DNA from 2 places in the Rhodoferax sp. P1_F3 genome. Region 2 is predicted to be linked to the other one. Evidence: predicted binding sites of a transcription regulator. Region 2 holds the regulator's gene; the other holds the start of a gene.
The links. Region 2 encodes HrcA, which represses chaperone genes, less so after heat shock. Its sites were predicted from a motif close to TTAGCACTCNNNNNNNNNGAGTGCTAA; they were not measured.
Positions count from the first base shown of each region.

Region 1: a site for HrcA is predicted at 3,349-3,375, ahead of rpoH (RNA polymerase sigma factor RpoH). Genes of this name have one in related genera too.

Region 1 covers NZ_JBFUBO010000009.1:153,923-165,558, reverse strand. The annotation lists gene fusA (elongation factor G) at 1-1,598, shown strand, start outside; gene AC1DZ5_RS15950 (LysR family transcriptional regulator ArgP) at 1,649-2,548, opposite strand; gene AC1DZ5_RS15945 (LysE/ArgO family amino acid transporter) at 2,621-3,271, shown strand; gene rpoH (RNA polymerase sigma factor RpoH) at 3,407-4,348, shown strand; gene AC1DZ5_RS15935 (Bug family tripartite tricarboxylate transporter substrate binding protein) at 4,446-5,438, shown strand; gene AC1DZ5_RS15930 (Crp/Fnr family transcriptional regulator) at 5,471-6,202, opposite strand; gene AC1DZ5_RS15925 (SCO family protein) at 6,314-6,925, opposite strand; gene cyoE (heme o synthase) at 6,933-7,829, opposite strand; gene AC1DZ5_RS15915 (COX15/CtaA family protein) at 7,826-8,944, opposite strand; gene AC1DZ5_RS15910 (hypothetical protein) at 8,962-9,651, opposite strand; gene AC1DZ5_RS15905 (SURF1 family protein) at 9,644-10,384, opposite strand; gene AC1DZ5_RS15900 (twin transmembrane helix small protein) at 10,400-10,621, shown strand; gene AC1DZ5_RS15895 (cytochrome c oxidase subunit 3) at 10,700-11,581, opposite strand; gene AC1DZ5_RS15890 (DUF2970 domain-containing protein) at 11,635-11,636, opposite strand, start outside.
Region 2 covers NZ_JBFUBO010000001.1:294,303-305,938, reverse strand. The annotation lists gene AC1DZ5_RS01500 (tetratricopeptide repeat protein) at 1-1,403, opposite strand, end outside; gene mutM (bifunctional DNA-formamidopyrimidine glycosylase/DNA-(apurinic or apyrimidinic site) lyase) at 1,442-2,257, shown strand; gene AC1DZ5_RS01490 (dynamin family protein) at 2,312-4,282, shown strand; gene mutY (A/G-specific adenine glycosylase) at 4,279-5,328, shown strand; gene rapZ (RNase adapter RapZ) at 5,335-6,195, opposite strand; gene recN (DNA repair protein RecN) at 6,195-7,844, opposite strand; gene AC1DZ5_RS01470 (NAD kinase) at 7,848-8,744, opposite strand; gene hrcA (heat-inducible transcriptional repressor HrcA) at 8,784-9,788, shown strand; tRNA gene AC1DZ5_RS01460 (tRNA-Ile) at 9,823-9,899, shown strand; gene AC1DZ5_RS01455 (response regulator) at 10,064-10,804, opposite strand; gene AC1DZ5_RS01450 (AAA family ATPase) at 10,963-11,636, opposite strand, start outside.

The DNA of each region.
Region 1 (11,636 bases), on a different contig from region 2:
GTGCGGACTTTGCGCGGGTCGTGGCGATGATGGCGGAGCGGCTGGGCGCCAAGCCCTTGGTCATGCAACTGCCCTTGGGCCAGGAGGCCGAGTTTGAGGGTGTGATTGACCTGGTCAGCATGCAAGCGCTGCGTTGGCCGCGCAATGGACACGGCCAGCCCGAGCTGACGCGCGGGGCCATCCCCGAGCACATGGTGTTGGCCGCGCAGGCGGCGCACGACGCTTTGGTAGACACCGCGGTGGAGCAAGACGACACGGTATTGGCCGCCTATTTGAACGGTCAGGACGTGTCGGAGGCACAGCTGCGCGCGTGTATCCGCCTGGGTACCCTGAAGCAGGCATTTGTGCCGGTCTTTGCAGGCTCTGCGTTGAAGAACAAGGGCATTGAGACTTTGCTGGACGCCGTGGTGGACTACCTGCCTGCGCCAGAAGACCGCGCGCAGGCGATGGGTGACGGTGACGGCTTTGCTGCGCTGGTGTTCAAGGTGGTCCATGACGAGCATGGGGCGCTGAGTTACCTGCGTGTGTACCGCGGGCAGGCGCAGGCCGGCAGCATGCTGCTCAACAGCAGCACTGGCCAGAAGGAGCGCCTGTCGCGCGTGGTGCAAATGCACGCCAACCAGCGTGAGGAGCTGACGCACGCCATGGCCGGCGACATTGTGGCCGTGGCCGGGCTCAAAGGCAGCAAAACGGGCCACACCCTGTGTGATCCGGAACAGCCGCTGGTGCTGGAAGAGATTCACGCACCCGAGCCCGTCATCACGATGGCAGTGGAGCCCCTGGCCCGCGAGGACCAGGCCAGCTTTTCCAAGGGACTGCACACCTTGGTGGACGAAGACCCCAGCCTGCGTCTGAGCCAGGACAGCGAGTCTGGGCAAACCCTGCTTTCGGGCGTGGGCGAGCTGCAGCTGGAAGTCACGCTGGAGAAGCTGCGCAGCCGTTTTGGCGTATCGGTGCATACAGGGCAACCGCAAGTTGCCCTGCGTGAAACGGTGACCCGGGAAGCCCGCGTGCGCTATGTGCACAAGAAGCAGTCCGGTGGGCCTGGGCAGTTTGCCGAAGTGGCGCTGCGCATCGAACCGTTGCCACGGGGTGACGGTCTGCGCTTTGCGAACGAAGTGACCGGTGGAGCGATCCCCCGGGAGTTCATTCCCAGCGTGGAAGACGGCGTTCGACGTGCGGCGCGCGCAGGCGTGCTGGCGGGTTACCCGGTGATGGATGTGCTGGTGGTTCTGGAAGACGGCAGTTTCCATGACCGCGACTCGTCCACACTGGCTTTTGAGCTGGCGGGCAGTGCGGCCTTTGCACAAGCGCAAAGGGATGCGGAGTCCGTCATGCTGGAGCCGGTGATGGCGGTGCAGGTCACCACGCCACTGGACTACGTGGGCGACTGCATTGGTGACCTGAACCGCAGACGCGCCCTGGTGCGCCAGCAAGACCAGCTGGGCAATGCGGCGGTGATCCATGCGATGGTGCCGCTGCAGAACCTGTTTGGCTACATCGGCAGCTTGCGTGCCCTGACCTCGGGGCGCGCCAGCTATTCGATGCAGTTTGACCACTATGCAGAAGCGCCCAGGGCGCTAGCTGCCGCGGCCTAAGGCCGCGGATGAAGGGCGAATCCATTGGGTTCGCCCTTTTTTCTTGCCTCTCACCCCTGCTGCAATAGCGCCATATTCGCGGCTGCCAGAACTTTGCGCGTCAATCCGTCGAGCAACGACGACGTCGCGCGGGCCTGCTGCCAATACAAAGGAACATCCATGGCGTGGTTGGGCACCAGTTCGACCAGCGTCCCGTCCTTGAGGTGCTCCTGGATCAAGGCCTCGGGATGCAGGCCCCACCCCATACCGGCAACGGACGCTGCGACGAAGGCATGGGATGACGGCAAGGTGTGCCGCGGCAACTCTACGTGTTGGTGACACAGGCGTTGCACCCAACGCGACTGCAACTCATCCTTGGCGTTGAACAAGAGACTGGGGGCCACCGACAAACTTTGTGCACCCACTCCCGTGGCAAAGTACCTCTCGACGAAAGCCGGGCTTGCAGCGGCCAGATACCGCATAGAGCCCAACGACCGCACATTGCACCCCGAAGACGGGCGTGCAGTGCCCGTGACGGCGGCCAGTACCGCGCCCGTACGCATCCATTCAGCGGTGTGGTCCTGGTCATCGACTGCGACCTCCATGAGCACAGGCGCTTCGGCCGCAAAGGCGGTCAACACGGGGGCAAACCAGGTCGCGAGGCTGTCGGCGTTCACGGCAATGGGCAAAGGCACACGCGCTCCGCCCTCTTGCTCCAGTGCGGGCAGTTCACCTTGCAACTCGTGCTCCAGCAAACGTACGCGGTCCACATGCTGGCACAGCCGACGCCCCGTTTCTGTGGCGCGACAAGGTTGCTCACGCACCACCAGCGCGCAACCCACGCGCTCTTCCAGCAAGCGGATGCGCTGCGAAACCGCTGACGGCGTGACGTGCAGGGCATGGGCAGCACGTTCAAAGCTGCCTTCGCGCACCACGGCGGCCAGCGCCGCCAACGAGGCATAGTCGAGCATAAGTTAGAAATTCTTAATTAAATAAAGAAAAGATAGTTTGCCTTCATTGCAGGGTGACGGCAAGCTTGCAGCATGACAAATCTGCCCCACACCTTTACAAACGTGCTGCCTGTATTTATTCAAGGCCTGGGCCTGAGCCTGGGACTCATCGTGGCCATAGGCGCCCAAAACGCCTTTGTGCTCAGGCAAGGTCTGCGCCGTGAACATGTGGGAGCGGTCGTGCTGTTTTGTGCCTTGGCGGATGCCCTGCTCATCACCGTCGGGGTGATGGGCATGGCGCAGGCACTGGGCGAGCGCCCGGACGTTGCTCGTGCATTGGCACTGGCAGGAGCCCTTTTTTTGGCCACCTATGGATGGCAAGCCCTGCGACGTGCGCGGCAAGCCAACCAGTTGCGCGCAACGGAAACAGGGGCGGTACTGAGCCTGGCTAGCGCCATGGCACAGGCCGCGGCGTTCACGCTGCTCAATCCCCATGTGTACCTGGACACCGTATTGCTGGTCGGCAGCATTGGCGCGCAGCAGTCCGCAGCGTTGCGGCCTTGGTTTATCGCGGGCTCCAGCGTTGCCAGCCTGTTCTGGTTCGGTCTACTTGGGTTTGGGGCGCGTTGGCTAGCGCCCTGGTTTGCACGACCCAAAGCCTGGCAAATACTGGATGGGCTGATTGGGTTGACCATGTGGGCCATTGCCCTTTTGCTGGTGCGACAGGTGTGGGCCGGAATCTAGAACCGGCGCAAGCGCCTGCAACACCCAAACTTTACAAAAAAACATCCTTTTTCTATCCAGGACATTGAACCAAGCAATTAGCACTCGCTCATACAGAGTGCTAATATTTGAGTCATGAACACAAGGAGGTTCTGAATGTCCGCTTTGCTTGCTACCCCCCAAACCGCTCTGGCCACGGCCAATCCGTGGTCGCTGGTACCGCCGCTGGGGAACCTGGACGCTTATATTTCCGCCGCCAACCGCCTGCCCATGCTCACGCTGGAAGGAGAGCAGGAGTTCGCCCGCAAGTTCAAGAATGACAATGACCTTGAAGCTGCCGGTAAGTTAGTGCTCTCTCACTTGCGTTTGGTGGTCTCCGTATCCCGCCAATACCTGGGCTACGGTCTGCCTCACGGCGACCTGATCCAGGAAGGCAATGTGGGCCTGATGAAGGCGGTGAAGCGCTTTGACCCCGACCAAGGTGTGCGCCTGGTGAGCTACGCGCTGCACTGGATCAAGGCCGAAATCCACGAATACATTCTGAAGAACTGGCGCATGGTCAAGGTGGCCACCACCAAGGCCCAGCGCAAGCTGTTCTTCAACCTGCGCTCCATGAAGCAGCGTTTCAAGAGCGACGATGCGGCCGCCGATCTGGGCACGCACCGCGACACGATGAATCCTGAGCAAATCAACGCCATGGCGCGTGAGCTCAACGTCAAGCCCGAAGAAGTCATCGAGATGGAAACCCGGCTGTCGGGCGGTGATGTGCTGCTGGACCCCAGCCCTTCCGACGACGGTGAAGACGCGTTTGGCCCGATTGCTTACCTGACTGACACCAACCATGAGCCCGTGGCCATGATTGAGGCACGCCAGCGTGACGTACTGGCCACCGACGGCATTGCCACCGCGCTGAACAGCCTGGACGAGCGCAGCCGCCGCATTGTGGAAGAGCGCTGGCTCAAGGTGAATGACGACAATTCTGGTGGCATGACACTGCATGACCTGGCTGCCGAATACGGCGTGAGCGCCGAGCGCATCCGCCAGATCGAGGTGGCCGCCATGAAGAAAATGAAAACTGCCCTGGCTGAATACGCCTGAACACAACGCCGTGGCACCCCGTGTCACGCGCTTGGTAGACAATGCCCCCTGCCGGCTTCGGCCACAGGGGGCATTTTTCCGACTGGAGACTTTTTTCATGCGACGCAACGCCGCCAAGATTGCTACACTTTTAGTAGCTGCCTGCGCACTATCCACGGGGGCTATAGCCCAAAATAACACTGAACCCGACGCTCCATGGCCGAATCGGCCGCTGCGCATCATCGTGGGTTTTCCCGGCGGCTCCTCGCCCGACCTGACGGCACGTGCCTTTGCCGACCCGCTGTCCAAGGCACTGGGCCAGCCGGTGATTGTGGAAAACAAGGTGGGGGCCGCTGGCAACATCGCCGCCGACTACGTGGCCAAGGCCACGGACGACCACACCATCGGGCTGATGATCAACGGCAACATGACGATTGCCAAGCTGCTGAACCCCAAGCTGCCGTACGACCCGCTCAAGGACCTGCAACCTATCAGTCTGATTGGTGTCTCGCCCCTGGTGCTGGTGGCGCCCTTGAATGCACCGGGCAGCAACGCCGCAGAGTTTCTGGCCGCCGCGCGCAAGTCGGGCGACAAGTGGAACTACGGCACGCCCGGTGTAGGCACCGTGGGCCACCTGGGCATGGAGTTGCTGAAGGCCAAAGCGAAAATGGCCCCCCTACACGTGCCATACGCTGGCTACCCGCAGGTGGCTACAGCCCTGATCGCAGGCGACCTGCAGCTCAGCCTGCTGCCACCGGCGTTGGCCAATGCGCAAATCAAGGCCGGCAAGCTCAAGGCCATTGGTGTGACCGCCAGTGTGCGCAGCCCGTTGGCGCCCGAGATTCCCAGCCTGTCAGAGGCGGGGGTGAAAGACTTCAATCTGGAGATCTGGAACGCGGTGGCAGCGCCTAATCACCTGCCCAAGCGCGAGGCCGTGCGACTGGCCAGCCTGTTCAGCGAGATTGCCCGCTCACCCGAGATGCGGCAAAAGCTGTTTCAGCAGGGCTGGACTGTACTGGGCACATCGGCCGAAGGCCTGAACAACCGGGTGAAGGCCGACACGGCCTTGCTGGGCGGCATCATCACCAGCCAGAAAATCACTATCGACTAATGGCACGGCAGCGTGGGTATGCCCCTGCCGTTTTATGCCGCCAAGGCCATGGGCAAGAGGCGGCGGTATTCTTTCTTGGCGACCGCGTAGCACTCGCAAGTCTGTTTTTCCAGGCGCGGGCGGTCCAGCACCACGATGTGGCCGCGGTGGTAGCGGATCAGCCCGGCCTCTTGCAGCTTGTGCGCGGCGATGGTGATGCCCTCGCGGCGCACCCCCAGCAGATTGGCAGCCAGCTCGTGGGTCATTTCTATTTCATCTGAATACGAACGGTCCAAGCCCAGCAACAGACGCCGGCACAGTTGCTGCTCGATGGAGTGGTAGCGGTTGCACACCGCGGTTTGGGCCACCTGCCCCAGCACGGCTTGGGCGTAACGCAGCATGACCTTGGCGATGGCGCCAGAACGGTCCATCTCGCTTCTTAGGAAGGAAGCACTGAGTCGGAGGGCCAGACCCGGGCTCTGCACAACCGCTTCACTGGGTGCGGATCCGCCACCCAGCAACAGCGAAACACCGACCATGCCGTCATTGCCGACAACGGCCACTTCGGCGGAGGCCCCCTCTTGCGTGAGGTACACCAAAGACGCAATGCCGGTGATGGGGAAGTACACGTACTCCGGCACGCTGCCAGCGGCACAAAGCACCTGGCTGCGCGTCAGCTCCACCGGCTCCAGCTGACCGCGCCAACGGTCTGCATCAGCTTGGGGCAAGGCGGCGAGCAACTGGTTTTGCTTGATATCGCCGAAATAACGGTATGCGGTGTTCATGGGCTCTCCCTGTAAGGATGGATGGCCCTATGGTCCCGAATTCGGGTTACTACGGATATCAGCGTTGGCCGCTTGCTGGGGTCGGTCTAGTCCTACAAGCAGCCGTTGCGCTTAGGAGGTTTGCTTGAAGAGCTGGGCAATATCTGCCGCCAGCACCTTGGCGCCGCTGCCATAGCGTGTGAATAAGCGCAGACGGCCCTGCGTGTCATACACATAGCTACCCGCGGAGTGGTCCATGGTGTAGCTGGTGGGGGTCTTGCCGTCTACCTTCTTGTAGTAGACCTTGTAGTCCTTGGCCAGCTCGGCCAGCTTGTCGGGCGTGGTGGTCAGCGCCAAAAAGGTTGGGTCGAAGTTGCCCATATAGCCCTTGAGCACCTCAGGCGTGTCACGCGCCGGGTCCACCGTGACGAATAGGCCCTGCAGACGGTCGCCATCTTTGCCCAGTAGTTGCTTCACTTCGGCCAGCTCGGCCATGTAGGTGGGGCAGACGTCGGGGCATTGCGTATAGCCAAAGAACATGACCACCACCTTGCCCTTGAAGTCCGCCAGGTGGCGCAGCTGGCCGTTGTGGTCGGTCAGCGCAAAGTCCTGCGCGTAGGTGGCGCCGGTCACGTCAATAGACGCGAACGAAGGCTTTTGCTCCGAACAGGCAGAAAAAATGCCTGCAGCCCCCGCAATCATTGCGCCACCAGCTATGAATTTAATAGCATTTCGTTTGTTCATCACAGGCTCACAAGAGGTAATGGTCCAGCAGCAGCGCCGCAAACAGCACGCTGAGATGGATCAGGGAGAAGCGGAAGGTGGCGCGCGACAGTTCGTCGGAGTAGTTGCGCAGCAGGCGCAGCGCGTACCAGCAGAAACCCAGGCTCAGCACCACGGCCACCGCCAAGTACAGCCACGAGCTCATGCCGTACACAAACGGCAGCAAGCAGGCCGCCAGCAGCATGAAGGTGTAGAGCAGGATTTGCAGGCGGGTGAACTCGCTGCCATGGGTCACGGGCAGCATGGGCAGGCCGGACTTGCGGTAGTCCTCCACGCGGTACAAGGCCAGCGCCCAGAAGTGCGGCGGCGTCCACAGAAAGATGATGAGGAAGAGGATCAGTGCCTCGGGGCCCACATCGCCCGTCATCGCGGCCCAGCCCAACACGGGTGGCATGGCGCCCGAGGCACCACCGATGACAATGTTTTGCGGTGTCAGCGGCTTGAGGATCACCGTGTAGATGACGGCGTAGCCCACAAAGGTGGCAAAGGTCAGCCACATGGTCAGCGGGTTGACCCAGACGTACAGCAGCGCCGAGCCCGCAATGCACAGCGCGGCCGAGAAGATCAGGGTCTGCGTGTCGCTCAGCTCACCGCGCGCCGTGGGCCGCCAGGCGGTGCGCTTCATCTTCGCGTCGATGCCTTTTTCCACAATGCAGTTGAAGGCCGCGGCCGCACCGGCCACCAGGTAGATGCCCAGGCAGGCCACGGCTGCCAAGCCGATCTGCGGAAAGGTGGGCACACCTGGCACAGCCAGCACCATGCCAATCAGTGCGCAAAACACGATGAGCTGGATCACCCGGGGTTTGGTCAGCGCATGGAACTGGCGCAGCACCGAGGGAGGGGCAGGAGAAACATTCACAGTCATTCAGAAATTCCAGTTGAAGGGGCCGCGGCCGCCCGAGTGCGAATCCACACCAGCGTAACCAGCAGGGCGCCGGCGCCCCCGGTGTGCATCACGGCGGCCAACAGCGGCCACCCCAGCACCACATTGCTCAAACCCGTGGCCAGTTGCAACAGCAGCAAGCCACCCAGCCAGCGCGCCGGACGCTGCAACGCCGCTACGCCGCGCAGCCGCCACGCAAAACCACCCAGCACCAGCACCGTGGCCCCGGCCAGCAGGCGATGTGCCCAGTGGATGGCGGTCAGCGCCTGAAAGCTGATGGGCTCCCCGTCTGGCGACAGGCCCAGCGGGCGCCACAGCGAAAAACCGCCCGCAAAGTCCATATGTGGCCACCAGCTGTTCTGGCATTGGGGAAATTCGGTGCAGGCCAGCACCGCGTAGTTGGTACTGACCCAGGCGCCCGACGCGGCCTGCAGCACCAGCATGGCCAGCGCCACCCCGGCAGTTGGCGCGACCCAGGGTGGCACCCGCCCCGGCACGGCAGCACTGCCGCGCGCCACCTGCAAGGTCAGCAAGGCCAGCAGCACATAGGCACCCAGCAGGTGCAGGCTCACGATGGCGGGGAACAACTTCATGGTCACGGTCAGCGCGCCAAACGCACCCTGCACACACACCCACACCAGCGTAAGCGTGGGCAGCCAGGGGGCGGGCGTGGACCACGCGGGGCGTTTGCGGCCCAGCCACGCGGCCAGCGCCAGCACCAGAATCAAGCCACCCACACCCGTGGCCAGGTAGCGGTGCACCATCTCTATCCAGGCCTTGCTGTGCGTCACCGGGCCCGTAGGCATGGCTTGCTGGGCGCTGGCAATGTCGGCATGCGCACCCAGCGGGCTGGCGCTACCGTAGCAGCCCGGCCAGTCCGGGCAGCCCAGGCCGCTGTCGGTCAAGCGGGTGAACGCGCCAAACAGCACCAGGTCGACCGTAAGAAACAGCGTGATGATGGTGAGCGCCTGAAAGCGCCCGACCGGGCTGCTGCGGCCGTGGCGCAGCAGCACCCACAGCAGCGGGCCCGAGGCCAGCAAGGCCCCCACCAGCAGCACACGCAGCAGGGGTGAAAGGTCGTACAAAGAAGCTTGCATGCGGCGTCAGTGGGCGTTCAACGGCCAGCTTTGTCCCACGACGCGGCGGCGCGCAGCAGGCGGTCCATGTCGCGCTTGGCCTGGGGGGCAGTTTCCGGCGTCAGGTTGGGCGGGAAGCGCATCATCAGGTTGCCGATCGGGTCCACCAAATACAGGTGCTCCTGCAGTTGGGCGCCGTCTTGCGGGGGTAGCCATTGGGCCAGCGCGTCGGCTGGCAGGCGCACCACGGTGGCTCCTTGCAGGGCGGGCCGCAAGGCTTCGGGCACTTGGGCCGTGTCGTTGATCAGCCAGACCCAGTCCACGCGGTCTTTTTCCTTCCCCAGGGTTTCGCGCAGCTGCCGCTGCAGGTACAGGCGCTGGGCGCAGGCGTCATCGCAGGCGGCACCGGCCACGCTGATAAACAGCCACTGGCCCTTGAGGTCGCGCAGGTTCACGGACTTGGCATCCAGGGCCGTACCCACCACATCAGGCAAAGGGCGCTGAGGTTCGATCAGGGTGCCAAAGTTGCGGCGGCCTTCGGGACGCACCACGTAGTAGGTGAAGTACGAGGCCACCACGGGCGCTGCACACACCAACATCACCAGCATCATCTTCCAACGGCCCAGGCGGGTGCGTGCGACAGCCTGGGTCAGCCCCTGGTCAGCCATCGGCATGGAGTGCACAGTCATCCCCAGTGGGTGGTCGTCTTGGGGGTTGGCGCTAGACATGGGAATCCTTGATCACTTGAAAAAACGGTCGAATTTGAAACCAGGCAAACAGCACCACGATCAGCACGGCCAGCGCAAACCATTGCGCCGCATAGCCGTAGTGCTTGTCCACACCCAGGTTGATGGCAGGCCAGTCGCGCAGCAGCCCTTCGCTGGCCGCGCCGGTTTGCTGCAGCGTGATATCGGTGCGCAGCGGCAGGCCGGTCTCGGTGCGGAACTGGTCCAGGTCGAGATTTTGCCGGATTGCGCCTAGCGCGGGCACGCCGGGCTCGTAAAGCTTGGAAGGTGGGGGGGCAATACGCCCTTGGACCTCCACCGTCCCGCCCGGCGTCAGCAGATCGGGCAACTTGGTGCGGTCTTCAAAATTGCGCGGCAACCAGCCACGCTGCACCATCACCACGGTGTCAGTGCCTGTCAGCCGCAACGGCGTGAGCGCAAAGAAACCCACGCGGGCCTGCATTTGCCGGTTGTCCAGAAACACCGTGCGCTCCGCCAGCCAGGTGCCAGTCAGCACGACAGACCGGTGCAGCAACGCCTGTACCTGCGGCCCCGCAGTGGCCGCCAGCAACTGGGCGGTCGGCAGTGGCGCCAGCGCACCCTGCTGCTGGATAGAGGCCGCCAGCACTTCCTTTTGCGCGGCCCGGTCCAGCTGCCAACGCCCCAAGGACACGGTGACGCCCACCCCGAGCAAGGCCGCCATACCCACCAGCAGCAAACGGCTGCGTGCACTCATCCGATAATCCTGTTCATGACCTACCTCGTAATCTTGGCGTTCGTCGCCATTCTGGGCAGCCTGGCCGCAGCGCTGTACTTCATGCTGCGCGGTGGAAAAACCGCCGCCTCAAAATCCCGCGGCATGGCGCGCGCACTGGCATTCCGTGTGGGGTTTTCCATTTTGCTGTTTGTCTGCATTCTGGTGGCATGGCAGCTGGGCTACATCCACCCCACCGGCATTCCACCCGGCCGGTGAACCGCAAGCCCCCTCCCCTGCAGACCTCCATTAAAAAAGGCACCGCATGCGGTGCCTTTTTGTTGTGCCGTTGGCAGCTTAGAACCAGTACACCAGGATGTACAAGCCCAACCACACCACGTCCACAAAGTGCCAGTACCAGGCAGCGCCTTCAAAACCGAAATGCTTTTCGGGGGTGAAGTGACCCTTTTGCAGGCGCAGGGTGATGAACAACAGCATCAGCATGCCCACGAAAACGTGGAAACCGTGGAAGCCGGTCAGCATGAAGAACGTGGAGCCGAACACACCGGAGCTCAACTTCAGGTTCATCTCGGTATAGGCTTCGTGGTACTCATAGCCCTGCAGGCACAGGAAGAGAACACCCAACAGCACGGTGACCCACATGAAGCGAATCGTCTTGCTACGGTTGCCGTCGATCAGCGCATGGTGGGCAATCGTCAGCGTCACGCCAGATGACAGCAGCAACGCCGTATTGATGGTGGGAATGGGCCAGGGACCCATGGTCGTGAACGACTCCACAATGCCGCCAGGCGATGCCGTGGCACCGGCAGCCAAGCTGGGCCACACGGCCTTGAAGTCAGGCCACAGCAACGCGTTGTCTAGGCTACCCAGTGCTGGCACCGAGTGCGAACGGGCCCACCACAGCGCGGTGAAGAAGGCACCGAAGAACATCACTTCAGAGAAGATGAACCAGCTCATGCTCCAGCGGAAGGAGATGTCGATCTTGCGACCGTACTGACCGCCTTCGCTTTCACTGATGGCGTCACCAAACCATTGGTACAACACGGCCAGCCACCAGACCAAGCCCAGCGCCAGGGAGTACTTGCCCCAATCGGCACCGTTCACCCATTGGCCTGCGCCCAGAATCACAAAGAACAGTCCGGCAGCCGCCATGACCGGGTGACGCGAAGGCCCCGGTACAAAGTAGTACGGCGTGCCACCATGTGTTGTTGAACTCATTTTTGCTCCATTCCTTCTCTAATCCAAATCTCTGAAATCGGGCGGGTACTCGCTC
Region 2 (11,636 bases):
TTGTAGGCGTGGTGGTAGTCGGGGCTGGCGGCGATCACTTTGCGCAGCAGCTTTTCCATATCGTCCAGCTTGCCGAGCTTCTCGGCAATCATGGCCTGGTCGTACATCAGGTTGGTATCGTCGGGGTACTGTTTGAGCGCAGCGGCCAGTACCTGGTAGGCGGTGTCCAGTTGTTTGTGGTCGCGCAGCAGCTGTACTTCGGCGGAAATCTTTGCGCGCGCATCGTCGGCCTGGGTTTCGGGGGCGGAGCGGATCAGGGCGCGTGCCTCCACCATCTTGCCTTGGCCCGCCAAAATCATGGCGCGGCGGGTCAGCACCTTGAGTGCATCCTGCGGGCTGTTGATGCGCTGCAGGTAGGCATTGGCCTCGTCCAGCTGGCCGCGTTGCTCGGCAATCTGCGCCAGCAGCAAGTAGGCTTGCACCATGCCACGTGAGGTCTCGTTGCCATCCGCAGCGGGCGCTTCATTGGGGGCCACCAACTGGGTGTACTGCTTGAGCGAGCTTTCGGCCGCGCTGTTGTTGCGGTCCTGCAGCTCCAGCGAGCCACGCACCAGCCAGGCATCGGCAAAGCTGGGGGCTTGTGTGTTCAGGGTCTGCATCTGCACCAGCGCCTCGGAGTAGCGCATGGTGTCGATCAAGCGGCGTGCATAGGCCATGCGCACTTCGGGCAAAGGCTGGCCTGCCAGGTAGCGCTGTACCAGGGCCTCGGCGCCAGGGGACTTGGCTTCCATCAGGTTCAGTGCCAGCACCGCGGGCTCTTCGGCGCGGGCATTCAGGGCGGAGCCGCGTTGGGCGGCTTCCAGCCCGCCGGGCACGCTGCCTGCGTTCAGGCGCAGCAGGCCCACGGCTGACCAGGCGGCCGGGCCGGTTTCGGGGGATGTGAGGTCAATTGCCAGGGCCTGTTCGACGATGTTGGCGGCCAGCGGTTTGTCGGTCACGCGGCTGAAATAGCGGGGCAGCAGGTCGATGGCGGTGATGCGCTCCTTGCCGGTGGTGCCTACCAGTTCTTTTTTGAGCGGCTCCAGCGTGTCACTTACACGGTTCAGGCCCAGCAAGATTTGCAAGACATAACGGTTGGCATCTTTGGAGGCCGGAAAGGCCCGCTGCCAGGCGCGAGCCGCATCCAGCGCCGACTCGCCACTGCGGGCGCGCAGCGCCATTTCCACGGCGCGTTCGTACAGTTTGGCCGAGTTGGCCTTGCGTGCCGCATCCAGCATGCCGAGGTAGGCATCGCCAATGTCACCGTTGGTGGCGTAGATCTCACTGAGTAACAGTTGGTAAAAAAGATCCGGGTTCAGGTCGGAATTTTTGACTTCGTCGGGCTCGGCCGCGAAAGCGGAACCACACAGGCCGATGCAGGCCGCCAACAGGGTGGTGGAGATGAGGCGTTTGGGGCGTGTCATCAGACCATAATAATCCAACATCATGAAGCTGAGGCCCCATGCCTGAATTGCCCGAAGTTGAAGTCACGCGCCTGAGTTTTGCCGACCGTATTGCGGGCGCGCAGGTGCAGGCGGTGCATGTGGGCAAGCCCCTGCGCTGGCCGCTGCAGTGCGACCCCGATCACCTGGTGGGCCAGCGTGTATTGCAGGTGCGCCGCCGCGGCAAATATTTACTTCTGGATCTTGACGCCGGCCTGTTGCTGGTGCACCTGGGCATGTCGGGCAGCGTGGCCTTTGGCGGGCGTATGCCGCCGCCCGGCGTGCACGACCACTTTGACCTGGTCACCACCCGCGGCACCTTGCGCCTGAACGATCCGCGCCGCTTTGGCGCTGTGGTGTTTGCCGCCGGCGAGACCGACCCGGTCGCACAAAAATTGCTGGGCCACCTGGGCATGGAGCCGTTGAACGGGGGCTTTGACCTGCTCGCGTTTCAGCAGGGCATGGCGCAGCGCAAGGCACCCATCAAGCAGGTGCTGCTGGCCGGTGAGGTGGTGGTGGGCGTGGGCAATATCTATGCGTCTGAGGCGCTGTTTTTGGCCCAAATCCGGCCCACCACGGCGTCCAACAAGGTGAGCAAGCCGCGGCTGAAAAAGCTGCACGCCGCCATACAGGATGTGTTGGCGCGTGCCGTGGCCAAGGGTGGCAGCACGCTGCGCGATTTCTCCAATGCCAAAGGCGAGAGCGGTTACTTCCAATTGGAAGCCACGGTCTACGGCCGCGAGGGCCAGCTCTGCAGGGTCTGCGCCACGCCCATCAAGTCGATCCGCCAGGGCCAGCGCTCCACGTTTTTCTGCCCGACTTGCCAAAAACCCTGAGGGGCGCGGCCGCTGGCGATGCTATATTGAACCCTTCACGGGGGACTCTTGCTCTTGGCTACTTCATTTAACGATCAGTTTGACCAGCACGGCACGTGGCGGCGCGAGTTCGCATTGCGGCTGAAACTGCTGGCCGAGTGGATGAAAGACCACGAGCTGCTGGACGCCGCGGTCGAAGAGCGCCTTCGCCGTCTGGAAGCCCAGGTGCGCTCCGACAAGGTGATGGTCGCCTTCGTGGCCGAGTTCTCGCGCGGCAAGTCCGAGATGATCAACGCCTTGTTTTTCGCAGGGTATGGTCGGCGCATCATGCCGGCCAGCGCGGGTCGCACCACCATGTGCCCCACCGAGATGGGCTATGACGCCGATGTGCCGCCCTGCCTGCGCCTGCTGCCGATCGAGACCCGCCTGCAGCCGCAAGCGCTGATGGAATGGCGCATGGCGCCCGAGAAGTGGACCCGCATCGACCTCGATGTGAATAACCCCCAACAACTGGCCAAGGCCCTGGAAAAAGTGGCGGAGACCCGCAAGGTCACGCAGGATGAAGCCCGCGCTCTGGGTTTCTGGCACAACCAGGCGCCCGAAGACAACCCCATGGTCGATGCCCAGGGCATGGTGGAAGTGCCCAAGTGGCGCCACGCCCTCATCAACATCGCCCACCCGCTGCTCAAGCAAGGCTTGGTGATTCTGGACACGCCTGGCCTCAACGCCATCGGTGCCGAACCCGAGCTCACCGTGAGCCTGATTCCGCAGGCGCATGCCGTGGTGTTCATGCTGGGCGCCGACACGGGCGTCACCAAGTCTGATCTGGCCATCTGGCGCGAGCACCTGATTACCGAGTCCACCGACCCCGACGCGCGCCTGGTGGTGCTGAACAAGATTGACACGCTGTGGGACGCGCTGAGCACGCCCGCGCAAATCCAGGCCCAGATCGATCGCCAGAAGGCCAGCACCGCCGAGATTTTGGGCCTGCCCAAAGACAAGGTGATTGCCGTCTCCGCCCAAAAGGGCCTGGTGGCCAAGGTGACCGAAGACGACGAGCTGCTCAGGCGCAGCTGCCTGCCCGTGCTGGAAGACGTGCTGGGCCGCGGCATGATGGGCAAGCGCCAGAAGATTTTGGGATCGGCCATGGCCGATGGCATCACGGGTCTGCGCCTGGAGACCGGCCGCGTCATTAACATCCGCAAGCGCGATTTGACCGAGCAGATGATGGAACTCAAGGGTTTACAGGGCAAGAACGCCACCGTCATCAAGCACATGCGCAACCGCATCTCGCAAGAGCAGGCCGAGTTTGACCAGGGCGGTGCCAAGATCCACGCCGTGCGATCGGTGCATCTGCGCCTGCTGCGCGAGGTGTTTGGCATTCTGGGTTCGGGCGCGCTGAAGAAGGAAATGGCGCAGCTGACAGAGACGCTGATGCAAAAGGGCCTGAAGTTGGGTGTGAAGCGCGCCTATGGCGACACCTTTGACCGCCTGCGCGGCAACCTGCAAAAAGTGCAGACCCTGTGTGCCGAAATCCAGTCCATGCTGGTGGCCAGCTTCAAGCTGCTCAACGGCGAATATGGCTTCTCGCTGCAGGCGCCGGCTGAGCCCGACATGGGCCGCTTCATGGCCGAACTGGACACCATTGAGCGCAACCACCTGCAGTACCTGGGCGTGGGCAATGCCTTCAAGCTGGCCCAGCCCGAGTTCTCGGACCGGCTGGTGCGCGCGCTGTCCACCCGCCTGCGTTCGGTGCATGAAAACGCGCTCGCGGATGTGGAGCTGTGGAGCAAGTCTGCCGCGGCCCAGCTGGACGCGCAGCTGCGCGAACGCCGCCGCAACTTTGCCCGCCGCATCGAAGCGATCGACCGCATCTCGCAGGCCGCCGGTGGACTGGACGACCGCATTGGCGAGATCGAGCAACAGGAAACCGCGCTGGACCAGCTGGACGCCAAGCTTTCCGAACTGACCGCCTACCTGATTGCTGCTCAAGACGCTGCCAAGCTGTTGGCAGTGGCCGCCGCTGCAGACGTCGCCATCGCCTGAGCGTGGCCGCCAGCAACTTTGCCACGCAGGTGGTGGCGTGGCAGCGTCAACACGGCCGCAACACGCTGCCTTGGCAAAACACCCAAGACCCCTACCGCGTGTGGCTGTCCGAGATCATGCTGCAGCAAACGCAGGTGGTCACGGTCGTCGGCTACTTCGCCAAATTTCTGGAGCGCTGCCCCACGGTGGCCGACCTGGCCGCTGCCAGCAGCGACGAGGTCATGGGCCTATGGAGCGGGCTGGGCTACTACAGCCGCGCGCGCAATCTGCACCGCTGCGCGCAGCTGGTGGTGGAGTTGCACGGCGGCCAGTTCCCGCGCGACGCGGCCACGCTGACGACCTTGCCCGGCATAGGCCGATCGACCGCTGCGGCCATTGCCTCGCTGTGCTTTGGGGAGCGCGTGGCGATTCTGGATGCGAACGTGAAGCGTGTGGTGACCCGCGTGCTGGGCTTTGACGCCGACCTGGCATCTGCCGCCAACGAAAAGAAACTGTGGGATGCCGCCACCGACCTGTTGCCCGCTGCAAAGCAGGCTGCGACCGACATGCCGCGCTACACCCAAGGCATGATGGATTTGGGCGCTACCGTGTGCAGTCCGAAGAAGCCCAACTGCCTGCTCTGCCCCGTGCTGAGCCACTGCGTGGCCGCGAAACAGGGCGACGCCGAGCGCTACCCGGTGCGCACCCGCAAGCTCAAGCGCAGCAGCCAAAGCTTGTGGCTGCTGTGGGCGCAGCGTGCCGATGGTGCGGTGTGGCTGGCCAAGCGGCCTACGCCTGGTGTGTGGGCAGGCCTGCAGTGTTTCCCCCTGTTTGACAGCGAAGACGCCTTGCGTGCGGCCCTGCCAGCGCAGACGGCCCAAGGCCTGCAGATGCTGCCGGTTTTCACCCACGTGCTCACGCACAAAGATCTTTTTATGCACGCAGCCCGCGTGGACATTGCGCAAGCAGCTATGGATTTAGGAGTGGGCGCCTGGTTTTTGCGAGCCGAATGGGCTGCAGCGGGCTTGCCTGCGCCGGTGCGCAAGCTGCTGGAGAGACCTGCCTAGACGTGCTTAAAGCGCGTCCATCTCGCGGTGCCGCTTGAGCGTGCTCCAGCTGCTGCCAAAGCGTTTGGCCAGCTGCTCCACCAGGTACACAGACCGGTGCTGCCCGCCCGTGCAGCCTATGGCCACGGTCACGTAGCTGCGGTGGTCGCGCACCAGGGCGTCCAGCCAGCTTTCCAGAAACTGGCTGATGTGGTTCAGCATCAGGTCCACATCGGCCTGTGCTTTCAGGAAGTCGATCACCGGCTGGTCGCGCCCGGTCAGGTGCTTCAGCTCGGGGTCGTAGTGCGGGTTGGGCAGCATGCGCACGTCGAACATGTAGTCTGCATCCGTCGGCACACCGCGCTTGAAGGCAAACGACTCAAACACCAGCGTGAGTTGCCCGCCGGGTGAGGCGATCAGTTCTTTGACATAGCCCTGCAACTGAGACGGGCGGATGATGCTGGAGTCAATCACATGGGCCTGCTCTCGCAGGTCGGCCAGCAGCTCGCGCTCCAGCTCGATCGCATCGACCAGCGCGCGGCGCTCGTCCCCGGCCGCTTCCACCTTGGAGAGTGGGTGCTTGCGCCGTGTCTCGGAATAGCGGCGCACCAGTGTGTCGGTGGTGGCGTCCAGAAACAGCGACTTCACCTCCACGCCCAGCTGGCGCAGGCCCTGCAGCTGCTGCGGCACCAGGGGCAGGGATGTAGCGCTGCGCACATCCATGGCAATGGCCACACGCTGGGCCTGGTGCTTTTGCTCCAGCTCTACAAACGGCAGCAGCAGCTCGGGTGGCAGGTTGTCTACGCAGTAAAAGCCTGCGTCTTCCAGCGCATTCAGCGCCACCGATTTCCCGGAGCCGGACATGCCGGTGATCAGCACAATCTCCATCACGGCCCCGCTTGCAGCATTTCCTTGGCGTGGGCCAGGGTGGTGCTGGAGAGTTTTTCGCCGCCCAGCATGCGGGCAATCTCGCCCACGCGCTGTTCGCTGTGCACGGCAGCCACGGTGCTGAGTGTGGCCTTGCCCTGCAGGGTTTTGGAGACCACCAGGTGGTGGTCCGCGCAGGCGGCCACCTGGGGCAGATGGGTCACAGCCAATACCTGGCGGTCGGTGCCCAGCTGCTGCATGAGCCGGCCCACGGTCTCGGCCACGGCGCCGCCCACACCGGAATCCACCTCGTCAAAAATCAGCGTTTGCGCGGTGCCCAGCTGGCTGGTGGTGACCGCAATGGCCAGCGCCATGCGCGACAGCTCGCCGCCGGATGCCACCTTGCCCACGGGGCGCGGCGTGCTGCCGGCGTGGCCTGCAGCCAAAAATTGCACGTCTTCCAGCCCGCTCTGCTGCGGCTGGGCCAGCGGCTCCAGTGCCACCTGAAACTGCCCGCCCTGCATGCCCAGGCCTTGCATGGCCTGGGTGATGCTTTGGGCCAGCGACGGTGCGGCCTTGGTGCGCTGTTTGGAAATGCTCTTGGCCTCGGCCAGGTAGGCGGCTTTTGCTTTGCGTTCGGCGGCTTGCAGGCCTTCCAGGTCGGCGGCGGCGTCCAGCGCGGCCAACTCGGTTTTCCACGCGGCCAGCACGTCCACCAGTTCTTCGGGCGGGCGCTTGTAGCGGCGTGCCAGGCTCACCCAGAGCGACATGCGCTGGTCCAGCTCGGCCAGGCGGTCGGGGTCCAGCTCGGTGCGGCGGGCGTAGCTGCGGAGTGTGTGCACAGCGTCTTCCACCTGCGCCAGGCTGGAGGTCAGCGCCTCCATGGGGTCTTTGAATTCGGCCTCCAGGTGGGCCTGGGCCTGCAGCAATTGCAGTGCGGCGTGCAGCGGGCGCAGGGCGCTGGTTTCGTCGTCTTCCAGCAGGTTCACGGCGCCTTCGGCCGCGTCCAGCAAGGCCTGGCCGTTGGACAGGCGGCTGTGGCTGGTGTTGAGCTCGTCCCACTCGTGGGGCTGGGGCGCCAGCTTGTCCACCTCGCCAATTTGCCAGGCCAGGCGCTCTCGCTCGCGCTGCAAAGAGTCTTGTGCTTCGGTGGCCTGGGCCAGCGCAGCTTGGGTCTGGCGCCAGGCGGCCCACAGCTGGGTCAGCGTGGCGGTGTTCACCTTGGCATAGGCGTCTAGCAGGCCACGCACGGCCTCGGGGCGGGTCAGGCTTTGCCAGGCGTGTTGGCCGTGGATGTCCAGCAGCTGTTCGCCAATGGCGCGCAGTTGCTGGGCTGTCGCCGGACTGCCGTTCACCCATGCGCGGCTTTTGCCTTGCGTGTCCACCGTGCGGCGCAGCAGCAGGGTGTCGCCGCCTTCAAAGCCGGCCTCATTTAGGATGGCCTGCACACCGGGGGCGGTGTCGAATTCGGCCGACACATCAGTGCGGGCAGCGCCCTCGCGGATCACGCCAGTGTCGGCGCGCGCGCCGGTCACCAGCTGCAGCGCGTCGATGAGGATGGACTTGCCCGCGCCGGTCTCGCCGGTCAGCACTGAAAAGCCGGACTCCAGGTCCAGCTCCAGTTCGCTGACGATCACAAAGTCACGCAGGACGATTCGCTTCAAGGCCATGGTTCAGGCCACTCCTTCATTCCAATGCATTTTCTGGCGCAGGGTGTCAAAGTAGGTCCAGCCCTTGGGGTGCAAGAAGCGCACCCGGTGCTCCGACAGCGTCACTTCAATGCGGTCGCCGTGCATCAGGCTGGCCAGGCTCTGCATGTCAAAGTTGGCACTGGCGTCCCGCCCTGCTACGATTTCGATAGCTATCCGCGCAGTGTTGGAGAGGACTATCGGCCTATTTGACAATGTATGGGGGGCAATCGGCACCATGACCCAGCCGGGGATGGCGGGGTGGAGCAACGGTCCGCCGGCCGACATGGAATAGGCCGTGGAGCCCGTGGGCGTGGCGATGATCAGGCCGTCCGCCCGCTGGTTGGATACAAAGTTGCCATCCACCTCCACGCGCAGTTCCACCATGCCGGAGGTGGCGCCGCGGTTCACCACCACGTCGTTCATGGCCAGCGCCGAGAACACGCAGTGCCCGTCGCGCATCACGCGGGCGTGCATCAGGCTGCGGTCGTCCAGCTCGTAGTGGCCGGCCAGCATGGGCAAGAGGGTGGTTTTGTACTGCTCGAAGCGGATGTCGGTGATGAAGCCCAGCCGCCCCTGGTTGATGCCGATCAGCGGCACCTTGTACTGCGCCAACTGGCGGCCTATGCCCAGCATGGTGCCGTCTCCGCCCACCACCAGCGCCAGGTCACAGCTGATGCCAATGCCAGCCACGTCCATGGTGGTGTAGCCGGTCAGCTCGGTGTTGGCGGCGGTGTTGGCCTCGATGACGATCTCGCAGCCCTGGTCCATCAGGAAATGGGCGATCTCGTCCAGCGACTCGCGCGATGAGGCGCCGACCGCGCGGCCCCCCGTGGATTGGTACTTGCCAATGAGCGCGACCTGTCGGAATTTGGACAACATCCGCAAATTAGACACTAAATAGATCACTAGAATGGACCGATGCTCGATGATCGTTCCAAGTTGTTGTTGAAAGCGCTGGTAGAGCGCTACATCGCCGATGGACAGCCCGTGGGCAGCCGCACCTTGTCCAAGGCCTCGGGCCTGGAACTCTCGCCCGCCACCATCCGCAACGTCATGTCGGACCTGGAAGAGCTGGGCCTCATCGTCAGCCCCCACACCTCCGCCGGGCGCATTCCTACCGCGCGCGGCTACCGCCTGTTTGTGGACACCATGCTCACCGTGCAACCCGGCCAGTTCCAGGCGCACAGCCTGGCGCCCGACCAGCCGCAGCGCGTGCTCTCCAACGCGGCCAACCTGCTGTCCAACCTGTCGCAGTTTGTGGGCGTGGTCATCTCACCGCGCCGCACCTCGGCGTTTCGGCACATCGAGTTTTTGCGCCTGTCCGAAAAGCGCCTGCTGGTCATCATCGTCTCGCCCGATGGCGACGTGCAAAACCGCGTCATCTACACCGAGGTGGACTACGCCCAAAGCCAGCTGGTGGAGGGCGCCAATTTCTTGAACACCCACTACGCCGGGCTGGAGATCGAAGAGGTGCGCAAGCGCCTGCAAAACGAGGTGGACAGCCTGCGCGGCGAGATTGCCACGCTGATGCAGGCCGCCGTGCACGCCAGCTCCGAGGCCATCAACGAATCGCAGGACGAGGTGGTGATTTCGGGTGAACGCAACCTGTTGTCTGTGTCCGACTTTTCCAGCGACATGGGCCACCTGCGCCGGGCGTTTGACCTGTTTGAGCAAAAAGCGCAACTCATGCGCCTGCTGGATGTGACCGGCCAGGCCGAAGGCGTGCGCATCTTCATTGGTGGCGAGAGCCAGGTAGTGCCGTTTGAAGACCTGTCCATCGTCAGCAGCCCGTATGAGGTGGATGGCAAGGTGGTAGGCACGCTGGGCGTCATCGGCCCCACCCGCATGGCCTACGACCGCATGATCCAGATCGTGGATATCACTTCCAAGCTAGTCAGCAACGCGCTCAGCCACCACAAATAGACCTGCGCGGCCCGGTACAATCCGCGGTTCGGTGGGGCCGTTAGCTCAGTTGGTTAGAGCAGAGGACTCATAATCCTTTGGTCGACAGTTCAAGTCTGTCACGGCCTACCATTCAATTCAAGGACTTAGCTTTGTAGCTAAGCCACTTACCGTTTAAGAACGTGACGGGAGCGTGACAATATCGCTCACGTTTTTCAGCACTTTTGAATACCATCAGCAATCTGCCCCACTCCAGTAGGCCCTACCCTGCTCTAAAAACTAGCAGGGTAGGGGCCTCAACTGAGGACTTTGGCAACTGCTTGGGCTCGGCTAAAGACGTTGAGTCTCAGGAATATTTGTCCTGCGTGGTATTTCACGGTATCTTGGGTCGTTCCAAGAATCCTGCTGATTTCCCAATTGGTCTTGCCTTCACACATCCATAACAGAACTTCTTTTTGCCGTGACGTCAATTCGGCAGTCAATGCGCTGTTTTCAATGCTTTTAGTAGATTCGGGAGATGCGATTTCCGACCCCCCGAAAACCCTTTGCGCTTCTGTGCCTACGGCAACCTTCTCGTACGGCAGCGAATCCCCCTGTTTTCGGCGAATTCTCATCTGTGTGCGTACCCGTGCCCGCACAACCGGTGCATCAATGGGTTTGGTCACAAAGTCGACCGCACCAGCTTCCAGCCCCATCACTTCCTGGGCGCTGGAATTCAATCCAGTAATGAAAATAATGGGAATATGCGCGGTGCGAGGATCCGCCTTCAATCGGGCACAGACTTCGTAACCGTCAAGATCATCCATTTGGATGTCAAGCAGTATGACGTCAGGCGTTGCATGGATCGCGAGCTCTATGCCTTTTGCGCCGTGAGTTGCGCAAAGGATTTCATATTCGTGGCCCAACACTTCAAACATGACTTCGATGCTGGCGGCATCGTCATCAATGACAAGAATTTTCAACTGATGGCTGTCCGCAGGTGCTGCGCCCAGGAATTGCGCAGTTCCATTCATTGCACTTTCAGACGATTCCAACATGCTGGGCTTTTTATGTGTCAACAACGCGCTGTACACGGGACTCCGTGCATCAGCCCCGGAGGGCCAAATCTGCGATGCGGAATTCTCATTCAATTGGTGCGTTTTACCTAACGAGAGCTATAAAATTTAATTACAAAATGTATCAATTCTTGTTTTGATCACAATTTGGGGGTAATAGCGATCAGCTGCGTACGAGCGGTAGCAGTCAGGTGGTCAACCAGTTGGACCAAGCATTGCTGGGCAGCTCGAAAATCGAGGCGCTCCAGATTCTCAAGAACCAGCTCCAGCATGGGAGCCCATTCCGTGCCAACCAGCAATTTGATAAGGTCCTGTGTGAGTTTGCGGGAAGTGAGGCTGTGAGAAGCTATGGAATCGCGCAACGTAAGCGCCGCTGTAGAAGTGGCCCCATAGTCGATATGCGGTGTGGACTTGCTGCTCGCCACGGTTGCAATGCGGGGACCCATGAGCGATGCGGCAGTTGCCGAGGCTTGGGCCAATAGCGTCTCCAAGGCGCAGAGCCATTCGGCCGCGGTATCGAGCTGGCGGCTTTGAATCGCAGCTTCAAGCGTGCATACAGTGGTGTAGATGGTTGTGGATTCGAGCGTGCCCGCCATCGCTTTGAGCGTGTGAATATACCGGGCTGCTGCCTCAAATCTTCCAGTGTTGACAAACTCCCGCAAGTCGGATGCAGCATGTGCGAATGTGCGGTCGAAATTGATGATCAGTTTTCGCAGCAACCCTCTGTTGCCATTGATGCGGAGCAGCGCCGACGCAACATGGAATGGCGGTAGCTGCTCGGGCAAATCATCTTGGTACTGCCCGTTCCGGGACT